3 regions of the Thalassolituus sp. UBA3500 genome follow, and region 1 is predicted to be linked to each of the others. Evidence: predicted binding sites of a transcription regulator. Region 1 holds the regulator's gene; each other region holds the start of a gene.

Region 1 (4,238 bases):
CTGCGCGGGCATGCAGGCCGAGTTTATTTATTATAAGAACGTTTTTCTGGATCATACGGTGTCCGGATTATGGAGTAGGCAGGTTCGCTGCTCGTGCGAGTTCACGATGACGCACCTGGACGTTCGGGTATTTCATTCGGTATTCGGTGGCGAGTTGCTCAGCCAGATAAACGGATCTGTGCTGACCGCCGGTGCAACCAATGGCGATCGTCATATAGCTGCGGTTAGCTTCGATCAGACGGTCAGTCCATTGCCCCAGAAAATCGCTGATCGATTTTCGCATTTCACCGACGACGTCATAGCTGTTCAGGAATAATTGTACTTCGCTGTCGAGGCCTGTGAGCTTGCGCAGGTCTTCACTCCAGTACGGATTGGGCAGATGGCGCACATCGAACACGTAGTCTGCGTCGGTGGGGATACCATGCTTAAATCCGAACGATTCAAATAATATCGACATTTCACCGTTGGGGCGGTCTGCAACCCGCAGGCGAATCATGCTGCGCAACTCGTGAACTGACATGTGCGTTGTATCTAATGTCAGATCCGCCATGTTGGCGAGCGGATCAAGGAGGTCTTTCTCCTGATCGATGGCTTCTGCCAGTGACAGCTCGTGGGTTGTCAGCGGGTGCTTGCGTCGTGTCGCACTGAATCGCTGTAGCAGAACTTTTTCAGAGGCGTCGAGATAAACCACATCAAGCTGATAGTGATCATTAGGCAGGTCGAGCAGTAGCTTCTCTATCGGCTCTTCTGTGGCCGAGAGATTGCGAGCATCAATACTGACCGCAACCCGGGTCAGCTTGTCATTGGCGTCAGCCTGACTGGCAAGGGCAGGCAGTAGCCCGATGGGCAGGTTGTCGATGCAATAGAATCCAAGATCTTCGAGCACGTGCAGCGCACTCGACTTCCCCGATCCTGATCTTCCGCTGATGACTACCAGGCGCATATTCGACTCCGTGATTACTACCGCTCTGCGATCGCTCGCTGGAAAAGACGTTTGGCGTCTGGCGCGTTGCGCAAAGCTTCGCGATATTCCGCCTGATTAAAGTTACTGGCGAGTGTCGCCAGTATCTGAAGGTGTTCGTCGGTTGCTTCCTCGGGGACTAACAAAGCAAATACGAGGTCGACCGGATTACCATCGATAGAATCATAGTCTATCGGGGTATTTAATCTCAGAAGAACGCCCAGCGCTTTCTGGCACTGCAACAACCGGCAGTGCGGGATGGCAATACCTTCTCCTATCCCTGTGCTTCCCATGCGCTCGCGTGCTAACAGGCGTTCGTAGATATCGTCTGCGGAGGCATCGCCGATTTCTTCAGCAACCAGAGATGAAAGTTGTTCTAACAGTTTTTTCTTACTGGAAACGGTCACGTCAATGACGGACCGTTCCGGTGTGAGGATATCCTCAATACTCAAAGACATGCTTCAGCCTTGACCGTGTTGGCGCGCGACCTGCTTCTCTTTGTGCTTAAGAACCTGACGGTCCAGTTTGTCGACCATCTGATCAATGGCGGTGTACATGTCTTCGTTTTCTGCTTTCGCGTGCAGGTCGTGACCTGTGATGTGTATCGTCCCTTCGGCCGTCTGGCGATCTTTAACGACGGTCAACGTGATCTGACCTGTGGTGATGCTGTCGCTATGGCGCGTAAGCTTCGACATTTTATCTTCAACGTGCGCCTGCATCGCTTCCGTTACTTCTACATGATGACCACTGATATTGATTTGCATGCCAAGTCTCCTGTGTCGCTGGCGGTAGGTGAATCAGAATCTGTTCACATTGATATAACAGACTCTAAATCAACTGCTTACGTTCATTCGATGGTGGTATCAGCATAGCCTCGCGGTATTTCGCTACCGTGCGCCGTGCCACTTTGATGCCCTTTTCACCGAGCATCGTTGCTATCTTGTTGTCACTGAGTGGCTTACGCGTGTTTTCGTCCGCGATCAGTTTCTTGATCATCGCCCGGATAGCCGTCGATGAACACTCTCCGCCGCTGTCGGTGCTGACGTGGCTGGAGAAAAAGTATTTAAGCTCAAAAATCCCACGTGGGGTATGCATGTATTTCTGGGTGGTTACCCGAGAGATCGTCGACTCATGCATACCTACGGCTTCGGCGATGTCATGGAGCACAAGTGGCTTCATGCCTTCATCACCTTCTTCAAAGAAGTCTATCTGGAATTCAACAATTTTGGTTGCGACTTTGAGCAGAGTGTCATTGCGACTTTGCAGACTTTTAATAAACCAGCGTGCTTCCTGCAGGTGATCTTTGAGGAAGGTATTGTCAGCACTGCTGTCTGAGCGGCGAATCAGTGATGCGTAGTCGGCATTCACCCGCAGCTTGGGCGCAATCTCTGGATTCAGCTCAACACGCCACTCGTCTCTGATCTGGCGGACGATGACGTCTGGAATAACGTACTCGGATTCTTCTGAGGCAATGCCTGCACCCGGCTTCGGGTTAAGCTCTTTGATCAGTCGCATGACTGACTTGAGGTCATCTTCCTTCAATTTTGTGCGGCGCATCAGTGACTGATAGTCGCGACTACCGAGCAGGTCAATGTGATCACGTATGATCAGCTGCGCTTCGGTGAGCCAGGGGGTGCCCTGAGGCAGTTGATGCAGTTGCAGAAGCAGGCATTCGCGCAGGTCGCGGCAGAAAACACCCGCCGGATCAAACTGCTGAAGGCGATGCAGAACCGCCATAACTTCTTCTTCTTCGATTTCCAGCGATGGGTCCATCGCTTCAATGACGTCTTCAACGGTGGTGTGCAGATACCCATCGTCGTCTACGCCATCGATCAGCATGGTAGCGACTTCGCGGTCAGCGTCTGACATGGGCGTCAGGTTGAGCTGCCAGAGCAGGTGGTCCTGCAGGTTGTCGCTGGTTGCATAGCGCGAGTCGTAGTCGAAGTCTTCGTCAGCGGGGCCGGAGCTGGAGGCAACGCCAGCACTCACCTGATAGGTATCTTCCCACTGGCTGTCTACCGGGAGGTCATCAGGCAGTTTTTCGCTCGACCATTGCTCGTCGAGAGACTCCTGTCCACTCTGGTCGTCGTAGGAGTTATCTTCGTATGAGTTGTCGTAATCCTGATTGTCAGAGGAGGCTTCTCGGCTGTCTCTGTCGTTGTTGTCTGAATCAGAATTGCGGGAATCGTTATCGGACTCGTTGCCGGAGTCGTTGCCGGAGTCGCTGTTGTCATCAAACTCTTCGCTTTCCAGCATCGGGTTAGAATCCAGCGCTTCCTGAATTTCCTGTTGCAGGTCCAGTGTGGATAACTGGAGGAGGCGGATGGCCTGTTGCAGCTGGGGCGTCATCGTCAGCTGCTGGCCCATCTTAATCTGAAGGGATGTCTTCATATAACTCGGTATTTACGACCTGAAAATCGAACCATCTTTTTGTTTGATGTACTTAGCATTATAGGCAAAGTCCTTGTGTATGGAACCTATTTTGCTTACCAGAGTAAATAGATAACTCTACAGTACGTGACATCGGTCTGAGTTTCAAAGACGGAAGTCGTCGCCGAGGTAGACTTCGCGTACCTGTTCGTTCGCCAGCACATCTTCAGCGGTGCCTTCGGCGATGATATGCCCGCCTCCAACGATAAAGGCTTTCTCGCAAATTGCGAGGGTTTCACGCACGTTGTGGTCAGTAATGAGAACGCCGATGCCCCGGGCTTTTAGCTGTCGGATGATATCCATAATGTCAGACACTGAGATCGGGTCGACCCCGGCGAATGGCTCGTCGAGCAGAATGAATGAGGGCTCGGCAGCCAGTGCCCGAGCTATCTCGACGCGGCGGCGTTCACCGCCGGACAGTGCCATACCCGCGCTGTCGCGAATGTGCTGAATATGGAACTCGTTCAGCAGCTGCTCCAGTTGCTCATTGCGCTGCTGTCGATTCAGGTCGTTGCGGGTCTCAAGGATTGCCATGATGTTGTCGGCAACGCTGAGTTTGCGGAAAATAGAGGCTTCCTGTGGCAGATAGCCTATGCCCTTGCGGGCGCGGCCATGCATCGGCAGGTGGCTGATGTCTTCATCATCGATCATGATGCGTCCACGATCAGCCTGCACCAGATTAACGATCATGTAAAAACAGGTTGTTTTACCTGCGCCATTGGGGCCCAGCAAACCAACGATCTGACCGCTTTCTACGCGGATAGACACATCTTTAACGACTTCACGGCCGCCGTAACTTTTGGCCAGATGTTCTGCCTTCAGTGTTTTCATTCTGTCGCTGCTTCCG
Region 2 (4,238 bases), on a different contig from region 1:
ACAGATAAAGCCTTTCACCAGACGACCGTCTTCCAACTCGAGGGTACCTATACCCAACGGCTGTGGAATTTCTTCGACGAAAGAACCAAAAGCTGCCTGATCTAAACGCCACAACTCGACGATCAACTGGTGTCCGGCTTGTGCATCGCGCTCTAGTTCACTCTCACTCAGACGAACGAGGCCAGGCTTTGGTGGTACTGTGTTGGCCAGCGCATACAACTTATATTTCTTTGCCGTAAGCGTCTGCTCCAGCAGGGTAGCGTGACGGCTGGTCAACTGATGGTTCAGAGGCATCCCCGTCAGGTGTGCACCTACCACGGCGACCACAACCGAGGCATCTTCTTTTTGGCCAAGCATGACCGGTGCTTCCGGCAGTCGCAGAGATGACTGCCACTGGCCAGCAAAGTTGGTGAGAGCCAGCTCATGCCATGCAGGTGCGATCAGAGTCACTCCAAAAGGTAAGCCATCCTCACGCATATGTGCTGGTAGTGCCAAGGCGCAAAGGTCGGCAAGGTTGACGAAATTAGTGTAAGTGCCAAGCTGACTGTTCACTTCAACCGGGGCCGACTCAACGTCCGCTGACGATGGAAAACGTGGCGTGGTCGGGACAAACAATGCATCAACGTGCTTGAAGACACCCTGAATTTTCCGCGCCAGATCTTTACGGCGATATTCGGCTTTGAAAGCATCCACGGCAGTGCCTTCGGTGCCACCAGCAATAATACTTTTTACGACAGGGTTAATGCCCGGTAAGTCTTGCTTCAGAAATTCGCCGACCGCCGCGTAACGCTCTGCAACCCATGGCCCCTGATAGAGAAGACTGGCAAGTTCAAACATCGGGGTAAAGTCGACTTCGACTAATTCGAACCCTGCATTAACTGCCTGATCGCAGGCTTTGTCATAGGCGGCTTTCTGAACTTCGTCACCAAACCATGGGGCGCCGGCAGGAATGCCAAGGGTCTGAATACGCTCATTGCGCACCATCGTACGTGAGCGGGCATAGCCATCGGCTTCATCGTACTGAGCTGCAACTTCGTAAATACGTTCTGCATCACGGGTATTCAATGCAAAGACGGACACGCAATCCAGGCTGCGACACGCGGGCACAACACCTGAGGCACTTATTGCTCCGACCGTCGCTTTTAAACCAACAATGTGATTAAAACCCGCAGGCACCCGACCAGAGCCAGCCGTATCAGTCCCCAATGAAAAAGCGACCTGGCCTTTGGCCACAGCGGTTGCAGAGCCGGAGCTCGAGCCGCCGGAAATATAGTCAGGGTTAAATGCGTTATTTACAGCACCATAGGGCGATCGTGTGCCCACCAGCCCCGTTGCGAATTGATCGAGGTTTGTTTTTCCCATCACAATCGCGCCTGCTTTGCGCAGAAGCTGAACAACAAACGCATCGTCATCCGGCTCGTAGGCATATTCAGGGCACGCCGCTGTGGTGTGAAAGTCCGCAGCATCAATATTGTCTTTCACCGCAAACGGAACACCATAAAGAGGAAGGACTGTTCCCTCCTCCTCGGCGGACGCTTTCAGACTTTCGAGATAACTGATCTGCTTAGTAAGCTGCTCCTCGCTGGCGAGTGCAATCCAAGCACTACCACGCCGGGGTAATCCATTCGCATCCAGCTCATCTGCTGCAATGGCGTTCCGGGTAGACAGAAGAAGTCCGCGCGCATCAGCGCCATTCCGGTACGCCCGGCCCCAGTCATTCAGATTCCAGCCAATTCCTGTCGTTACTTCTGTCATGCCAACCGCCATTGAATTCATACTTGTATACAAGATATATAGCGACACTTATGCCAGATTCGTCAGCTCAGGCAGGAAAATTCATAACGTTATGATTTTTATAGCATTTATTAAGAGAAGGTTACTTCGTTCGCATACAGGAAGTACGGCTGAACCCGGACGACGCTTTAGAAGAAAGCGCGAAATACCTGACTTGCACCAAAGAGCAACACGGACTCCAGAAAAGATTTTTCAAGCAGGACTGAATCGTCTGGCCGATTCATCAGAATAAAACCCATAAAAAAGGCCGGGAGAATACCCGGCCCTTTTATAGTTCAACGTATTAACGATCTTCGTAACGCTGATGCTTGAAGAACACGCCAGAGTCACCGAATACTGAAGTAGTGAACTCGGATGTCAGAACCATTTCACCGATCTTAACTGCATCGTCACGGCGTTCATCCTGCAGGCGTTGCTGACGGGAAGGCCAGATAGAAGATTTAATCTCCATATCGGTCGCATAAACATCGTACAACTTAGTGCCTTCTGGCAGGCTCAGCAGGTCATCACGGAAGTCATGTTCGCCCTCAGCAAAAAGACCACGTACTTCGGCAGTTGGTACGAAGTACACCTGAGTCGGCGACACAGGGCTGGCTTCAGCCGAACCGTCAGATTGTGTTTCTGCCATGGCGTTTGCCACAACCAGGGTTGGTTTGCTGGTCACGAATGAGAACAGCAGGCTTGAACCCAGTGTGTCATTCGCTTCAAGGCTCACGTAGTTCGACAGCTCGTTAGCGAAGAAATCGTGATTGTCGGCCTGACCTGACAGGGTATACAGCGCTGAAATATTCTCAGACGGCTGACCGTCAATCAGAGTCTTCCAGGCAAAACCAGGAGCAAACCCGCGATCCGCCGGATCACCCGTTACAGACAGACGCAGCAGGCCACATTCGTTGCCCTCGAATACGCCAGTGTATGGGTGGTTACCCGTTGAATTAAACGCCACTTTTGCCATCGCACCGTGTGGGTGAATTGGCTTAGCGTGCCCCACAGGAGCAACATCACCTACGTACTTCACTTTGTCAGAAATAACACTGCTGATCAGACCACCAATATCAACCGGTGGAATTTCAGGACGTTCATCCGCAGCATATTCAGTACGCTTCACACCGTTGGTCCACAACAGTGACTGCTTATCGCACGCCGCCCAGTTGTCGTAATCCGCAGGAATGTTCAGCCCCCAAGGCTTGAACGCGTTATCAACACCCACCAGAGACAGATCCAATGCTGGATAATGACGCTTAAGCACATCAACCATGGTGGTGTTTTCTACCCAGTCATAACCTTCCTGAGTGTACGTTTCAGGGTTGTAGTCAGCGGTATAAAAACGGTCAGCGATAATACGACGCGACGCATTCATGATGAAAATCTGGAACGCCGTTTCACCGAAGCCAAAGCCTTCAGGGCGAACGGTTTCAGCCAGCTGACCTACGAGCGCATCAATTTTCTCAACATCGTTGTCGTACAGACGACGTAGTTCAGAAACGATTTCAGCATCATCGGTCAGATCAGTGAAGTCATTGATTGGGGTCAGGCCAATCTGGCGACGGAACTCGTTGTAGCGAGGTACACCGCGCTCACGATCACGAATGATATCGATGGTTGCAAGGTCAATCACACCACGCCCCGGTACATACAGGTCACGCAGGAATTCCGGATAGTTACGCAGAGTCAGGGCACCCGGCAGAGTAACACCAAAGGAGTACCACAGACGGTCGCCGCCCTGGTCATCAAGAATATCTTCTGCATCGCCATCGCGGGTTTCAGTCAGTGGGATGCTCTCAGATACCACGTTTGAACCGATGTCATAGACATCAACGGTGTCACGCAGCAGTGGGTGCATACGGTAAACCGCGACGAACTCTTCGGTCAGTGTGAATGGCACACCGGCATTATCAGAGTTACGGGCACCGGCCAGACCAGTCACAGCCCATTCAATGGCTTTACCGTTATCCAGCGCTTCTGACATTTTAGGATCGAGGCCGAGAATACGACGAACCCAGGAATCAGACTTCGCCAGATCTTCGGCCAGCTTGTCGAATTCTGCACCGTACTTATCACGTGCCTCAGCATTACCAACCAGACCCCACCAGTTTGCGTACATCGCGCGCTCGGTTACTGGGTTAGCAATGATGGCTGGCGTCCACTCAACGGTGTGAATCTTAGCCATCAGGGCAGAGATTACCAGACGCGCTTTATCGAACAGCCACTGGTCGTCTTTTTCCGGGTAAGTCGCCGCCAGCATTTCTGCAACCGCATTGTGCTCTTTTACGAACAACTGGTGCAGCATACTCAGACCCAGCCACCAGTTATCAGTGAAACCGGTTTTCGGCACACCTGAGAAAAAGTCGCGAGGCAGTGACCCATCAGAGTTCACCAGCATACGGCCGCCCTGGAATTCGCGCAGTGTATTCAGCGTTTCCAGATTGCTGCCATAGATCTGA
Region 3 (4,238 bases), on a different contig from region 1:
GCTTGAGGCCTGTACCAAGTAAAGTGCTGGTGTAGACATCGGCAAATTCCGCGCGGGATTCTTTAAAGCCTACGGTACTGGCATTTGCCACGTTGTTACCGGTGACTTCCAGATCCGTAGAGGCTGCACGGATACCACTTAAACCAATATTAAAAGCCATATTTGTACTCCTCTCGCCGGATCAGGCGTCAAGAATCTGTTTAATCTGATCAAGGTTGGCGCGTTCGCCACCGGTTAAGTTCAGGGTCACTTCGCCACCGGCACTCATGGTGACGCTGTCGACGCGTGAACTCATCTGCATATCCAGTTGTTCACTCTCACCAGCAATGGTGCCGCTGAGTTTGAAAACGTACTGACCCGGTGGGTAGACGTTTTCAATCGGGTCTCCGTTGTCGTCCAGTACGATCTCGCCGTTTTCATCGCGGAAGTACTGGTCGAGATTCATCTTGCTGCGGTCGAGGTTGACGATGTCACCATCCACCATCAGGTTGTAGCCATCCCAGCGCACTGACATGGCACCAGCATCGTGAGAACCCAGAGAAATCTGCTCCAGAGTCTGACCATTCTTGTTTTCGATGGTCAGCATCATGTCGCCTGTTGCCGCGGGCACCTCGGTAAAGCCACTGACCACACCACCGTTCGTCAGTAAGCCTGTAGTGTTGCCATCAACAATCACGCTCTGACCGACCAGACTTGAGGCCTGCAACGCGGCATTCGAGGTGAACTGAGCGGCCATGCTCTCTGCCGTGTCGTTCAGGTTGTCGATACCTTCCACCGATGAGAACTGGGCCAGCTGAGCCACAAACGCCTGGTTGTCTGTCGGCTCCAGTGGGTTCTGGTTATTCAGCTGAGCCACCATGAGTTCAAGAAAGGCGTTACGTCCCAGCTCGTTCTCTTTGGCTTCGGTCTGCGTCGGCGTACGGTACTGATCCAGTACGGCGGCGTTGTTGTTTACTTCGTTAATCGCCATTTATCGCCCCCTTACTGGCCGAGTGTGAGTGTGCGCTGCAGCATCTGCTTCGCGGTTTTAAGAACTTCGACGTTCATCTGATAACTGCGTGACGAGGACATCATGTCGGTCATTTCTTCAACGATGTTGACGTTCGGGTAGTACACGTAGCCATCGTCGTTCGCCATTGGATGATCAGGCTGAAAGCGGGCTTGCAGCGGTGAGTCTTTCTCGACGATGCCGTCGATTTTCACACCGGCGCCCATCGCTGCATCGGTATCCATAAAGCCATTCACATCACGGCTTTTGGAGTTCACTTCGCTTTCGAGCACCGAGAACCAGGGCTTACGTGCGCGGTAGGTTTCGTCCACAGAGCTGGAGGCGCTGTCGGCGTTGGCAATGTTACTGGCGGTGGTGTTCAGTCGGACTGACTGGGCAGTCATACCGCTTCCGGCAATGTTAAGTACGCTGGTCAGTGACATGATTATTCTCCCCGGATCGCGTTACGCATGCCTTTGAACTTACCGCTCAGAAATTCGAAGCTGGCGTTGTAGTCCATGCTGTTGCGGGCAAACAGAGCTTGTTCGGTCTGGGCGTCGACCGTGTTGCCGTCGATGGAAGGCTGCAGAGGGTTACGATATTTCAGTTCGTCATCGGCAAAGCCGCTGGTACCGCTCAGGTGAGCAGAATGCGTCGCTGACATACCGAATGAGGTATTGCTGTGAGTTTCTGCTTCGAGAATGGCTTTAAAATCAAAATCACGGGCCTTGAATCCAGGGGTGTCAGCGTTGGCAAGGTTGTTTGCCAGTACTTCAGCGCGTTGCGCACGAAGCTGCATTGCGTTGTCGTGGATTCCGAGTGCGTTGGTAAAGTTGATTGCGCCCATTCTGTACCTGCCTGTTTGCCATTTGTGTTCATCTGCAGAGATACAGCAAGAGCTGGGCCAATTTATTTTTTACTTATTTTTCAATAGGTTATAAAAACAGAGGGCATTTAAAGGAGAGTTTCAGAGAGGGGAACGGCAAGCCCTTACCTACCGGCGGCAAGGGCAAAATCGACTACTTTTTCCGGTAGAGAATGCCGGGGTTGCAGCTGACCATTTCATAATGATCCGGCATCCCGCTCAAGGCTTCTGAAGCACCGAGGATCAGATAGCCACCCGGCTTCAGGGCACCGTGCATTTTCAATAGGATGTCGCGCTTGCGTTCGGCGCTGAAATAAATCAGTACATTGCGGCAGAAGATAATATCGAAGGTGCCGAGACGCGAGTAGCTGTCGTTCAGGTTAAAGTTTCTGAACTCTACCCCCTGGCGCAGTTCTTTGCCGACGTGCCAGGCATCTTCCCCGGTTTTTTCAAAGTACTTTGCCAGCTGTTCTTCAGGCATGCCACGCCGTATCGCCATCCAGGGGTACGTCCCTTCTTTGGCGGCGCTCAAAGCACTTTCTGATAAATCGGTAGCCAACACTGACACAGCAGGCAGGCGTTTCGAGCTCGTTCGCCGGAATTCCAGTTCAGTCAGTTTGATGGAGTAAGGTTCCTGCCCTGTTGAACAGGCCGAAGACCAGATACGTATGGGCGATGATTGTTCAGCGAGCGCAGGGAACACGCGGTTGCGGAGAATTTCAAACGGGTGGCTGTCACGCAGCCAGAGTGTTTCGTTGGTCGTCATGGCATCAATGACGTTATTTTTGAACTGACGGTCACGCTCCATGCAGTACATCAGTTCTGTCAGGTTAGGTAATTCCCGGTCGGCCATGAGCTTTCGCAAACGGCTTGCGACCAGGTATTCTTTTCCATCCCCCAGCAGTATGCCGGAAAGCCCTTCAAGGTAATCGCGAAACTGGTTGTACTCCGAACCAGTCAACACGACTTCCTTCTTGTTATGCGTCATCACTTTCAACCGTGGTTAATTCGGCTCACAATATTGTCGGCCAGTACGTCGGGGTCAAACTTTGCAATAAAGTCATTAGCACCCACTTTTTCAACCATTGCCTGGTTAAATACACCACTCAGTGATGAGTGCAGTACTACATAAAATCCCTGCATCGCATCGTTACTTCGAATGTGAGTGGTCAGCGTGTAGCCATCCATCTCTGGCATCTCAATATCGGATACCAACATCATGTAACGGTCCTGCGGTCGATCACCCTCTTCCACGATTCCTTTCAGGTGCTCCCAGGCTTGTTTGCCGTCTTCTAGCGCAACCACCTCAACGCCAATGTTCTCCAGACAACGGGTAATCTGCTTACGCGCAATCTTGGAATCATCCACGATCAGAACTTTCTTTTTACCGGCCTCAGTACGGACGTCGTCACTGACGATGCCTTCACTGATGTCCTCTTTCACCGGCGATACTTCAGCAAGAATCTTCTCTACGTCGATGATCTCGACGATGTGATTCTCAACTTCGGTGACAGCAGTAAGGTAGTGTTCACGGCCTGTACCCTTGGGTGGTGGATGAATATGTTCCCAGTTCATGTTGATGATTTTATCGACCGAAGCCACCAGGAAGCCCTGAGTCGCGCCGTTGTACTCAGTAATAATCACGAACGCACCATTCACTTCCTCCAGCGGAGGACCACCCGTTGCCAGGCTCATATCGAGAATCGGTGTGGTTCCTGAGCGGATGTGAACAACCCCACGGACAACACGATTGCTGCCAGGCAGGGACGTCAGTCGCGGACACTGTATGATCTCTTTTACTTTGAATACGTTAATGCCGTACAACTGTTTACCGCGGACGCGGAAAAGCAGCAGCTCCAGACGGTTTTCACCGACCAGCTTGGTACGTTGGTTTACGGACTCAAGAACACCAGCCATGTGTGCCTCTCTTTCAGATCAATTCCGGCACGACCTTTGCTCAACCTGAGGTATGAGTAATAAAAGTGCCGGAATCATGACATCATTTTCGTTAGCTTCATTGAGCATAGTAGAGAACCGGAGAAGCGCAGGCGTTTTATTTGGTTTTTTCATCTGGTCGTTGTCGACCGTTGCTCAGGCCGGAAGCTCTCTGGATGATGTCACCGCTGAACTGAAAAATCGCTGGATTGCACTGGGGGGAGACGCCGGTGTATCGGAGTTTGAGTATCCTTCTGTATCACCGGGATATGAGTTGCCTGACTGCAGCGCTTCGCTAGAGGTGAATGTTATCCGCCACCTGCAACCTGGGCGCAACGGTGTTGAGGTCAGCTGTGCAGCGCCCTTCTGGCGCCAATCGTTCGCGGTTGAACTGAAGGTGTTCGCAGATGTCGTCACCGCTGATACCGATATACGCCGGGATACTGTTAT

What was found. Region 1 encodes sigma-54, which starts transcription at its own class of promoters, with help from an activator protein. Its sites were predicted from a motif close to TGGCACNNNNNTTGCTNT; they were not measured.
Region 2: atzF (allophanate hydrolase) is a predicted target of sigma-54. The motif match lies at 1,794-1,811, and genes of this name have one in related genera.
Region 3: flgB (flagellar basal body rod protein FlgB) is a predicted target of sigma-54. The motif match lies at 1,878-1,895, and genes of this name have one in related genera.

Annotation. Positions count from the first base shown of each region.
Region 1 is NZ_DFQB01000059.1:19,877-24,114, forward strand. Features, by position in the region: gene B2R29_RS14510 (HPr family phosphocarrier protein) at 1-55, opposite strand, end outside; gene rapZ (RNase adapter RapZ) at 68-943, opposite strand; gene ptsN (PTS IIA-like nitrogen regulatory protein PtsN) at 961-1,419, opposite strand; gene hpf (ribosome hibernation-promoting factor, HPF/YfiA family) at 1,423-1,725, opposite strand; gene B2R29_RS14530 (RNA polymerase factor sigma-54) at 1,790-3,352, opposite strand; gene lptB (LPS export ABC transporter ATP-binding protein) at 3,497-4,222, opposite strand; gene lptA (lipopolysaccharide transport periplasmic protein LptA) at 4,219-4,238, opposite strand, start outside.
Region 2 is NZ_DFQB01000044.1:124,144-128,381, reverse strand. Features, by position in the region: gene atzF (allophanate hydrolase) at 1-1,755, opposite strand, end outside; gene B2R29_RS11415 (peroxidase family protein) at 2,078-4,238, opposite strand, start outside.
Region 3 is NZ_DFQB01000032.1:278,580-282,817, reverse strand. Features, by position in the region: gene B2R29_RS08775 (flagellar hook-basal body complex protein) at 1-160, opposite strand, end outside; gene B2R29_RS08770 (flagellar hook assembly protein FlgD) at 182-970, opposite strand; gene flgC (flagellar basal body rod protein FlgC) at 982-1,431, opposite strand; gene flgB (flagellar basal body rod protein FlgB) at 1,434-1,835, opposite strand; gene B2R29_RS08755 (CheR family methyltransferase) at 2,008-2,841, opposite strand; gene B2R29_RS08750 (chemotaxis protein CheV) at 2,847-3,770, opposite strand; gene flgA (flagellar basal body P-ring formation chaperone FlgA) at 3,847-4,238, shown strand, end outside.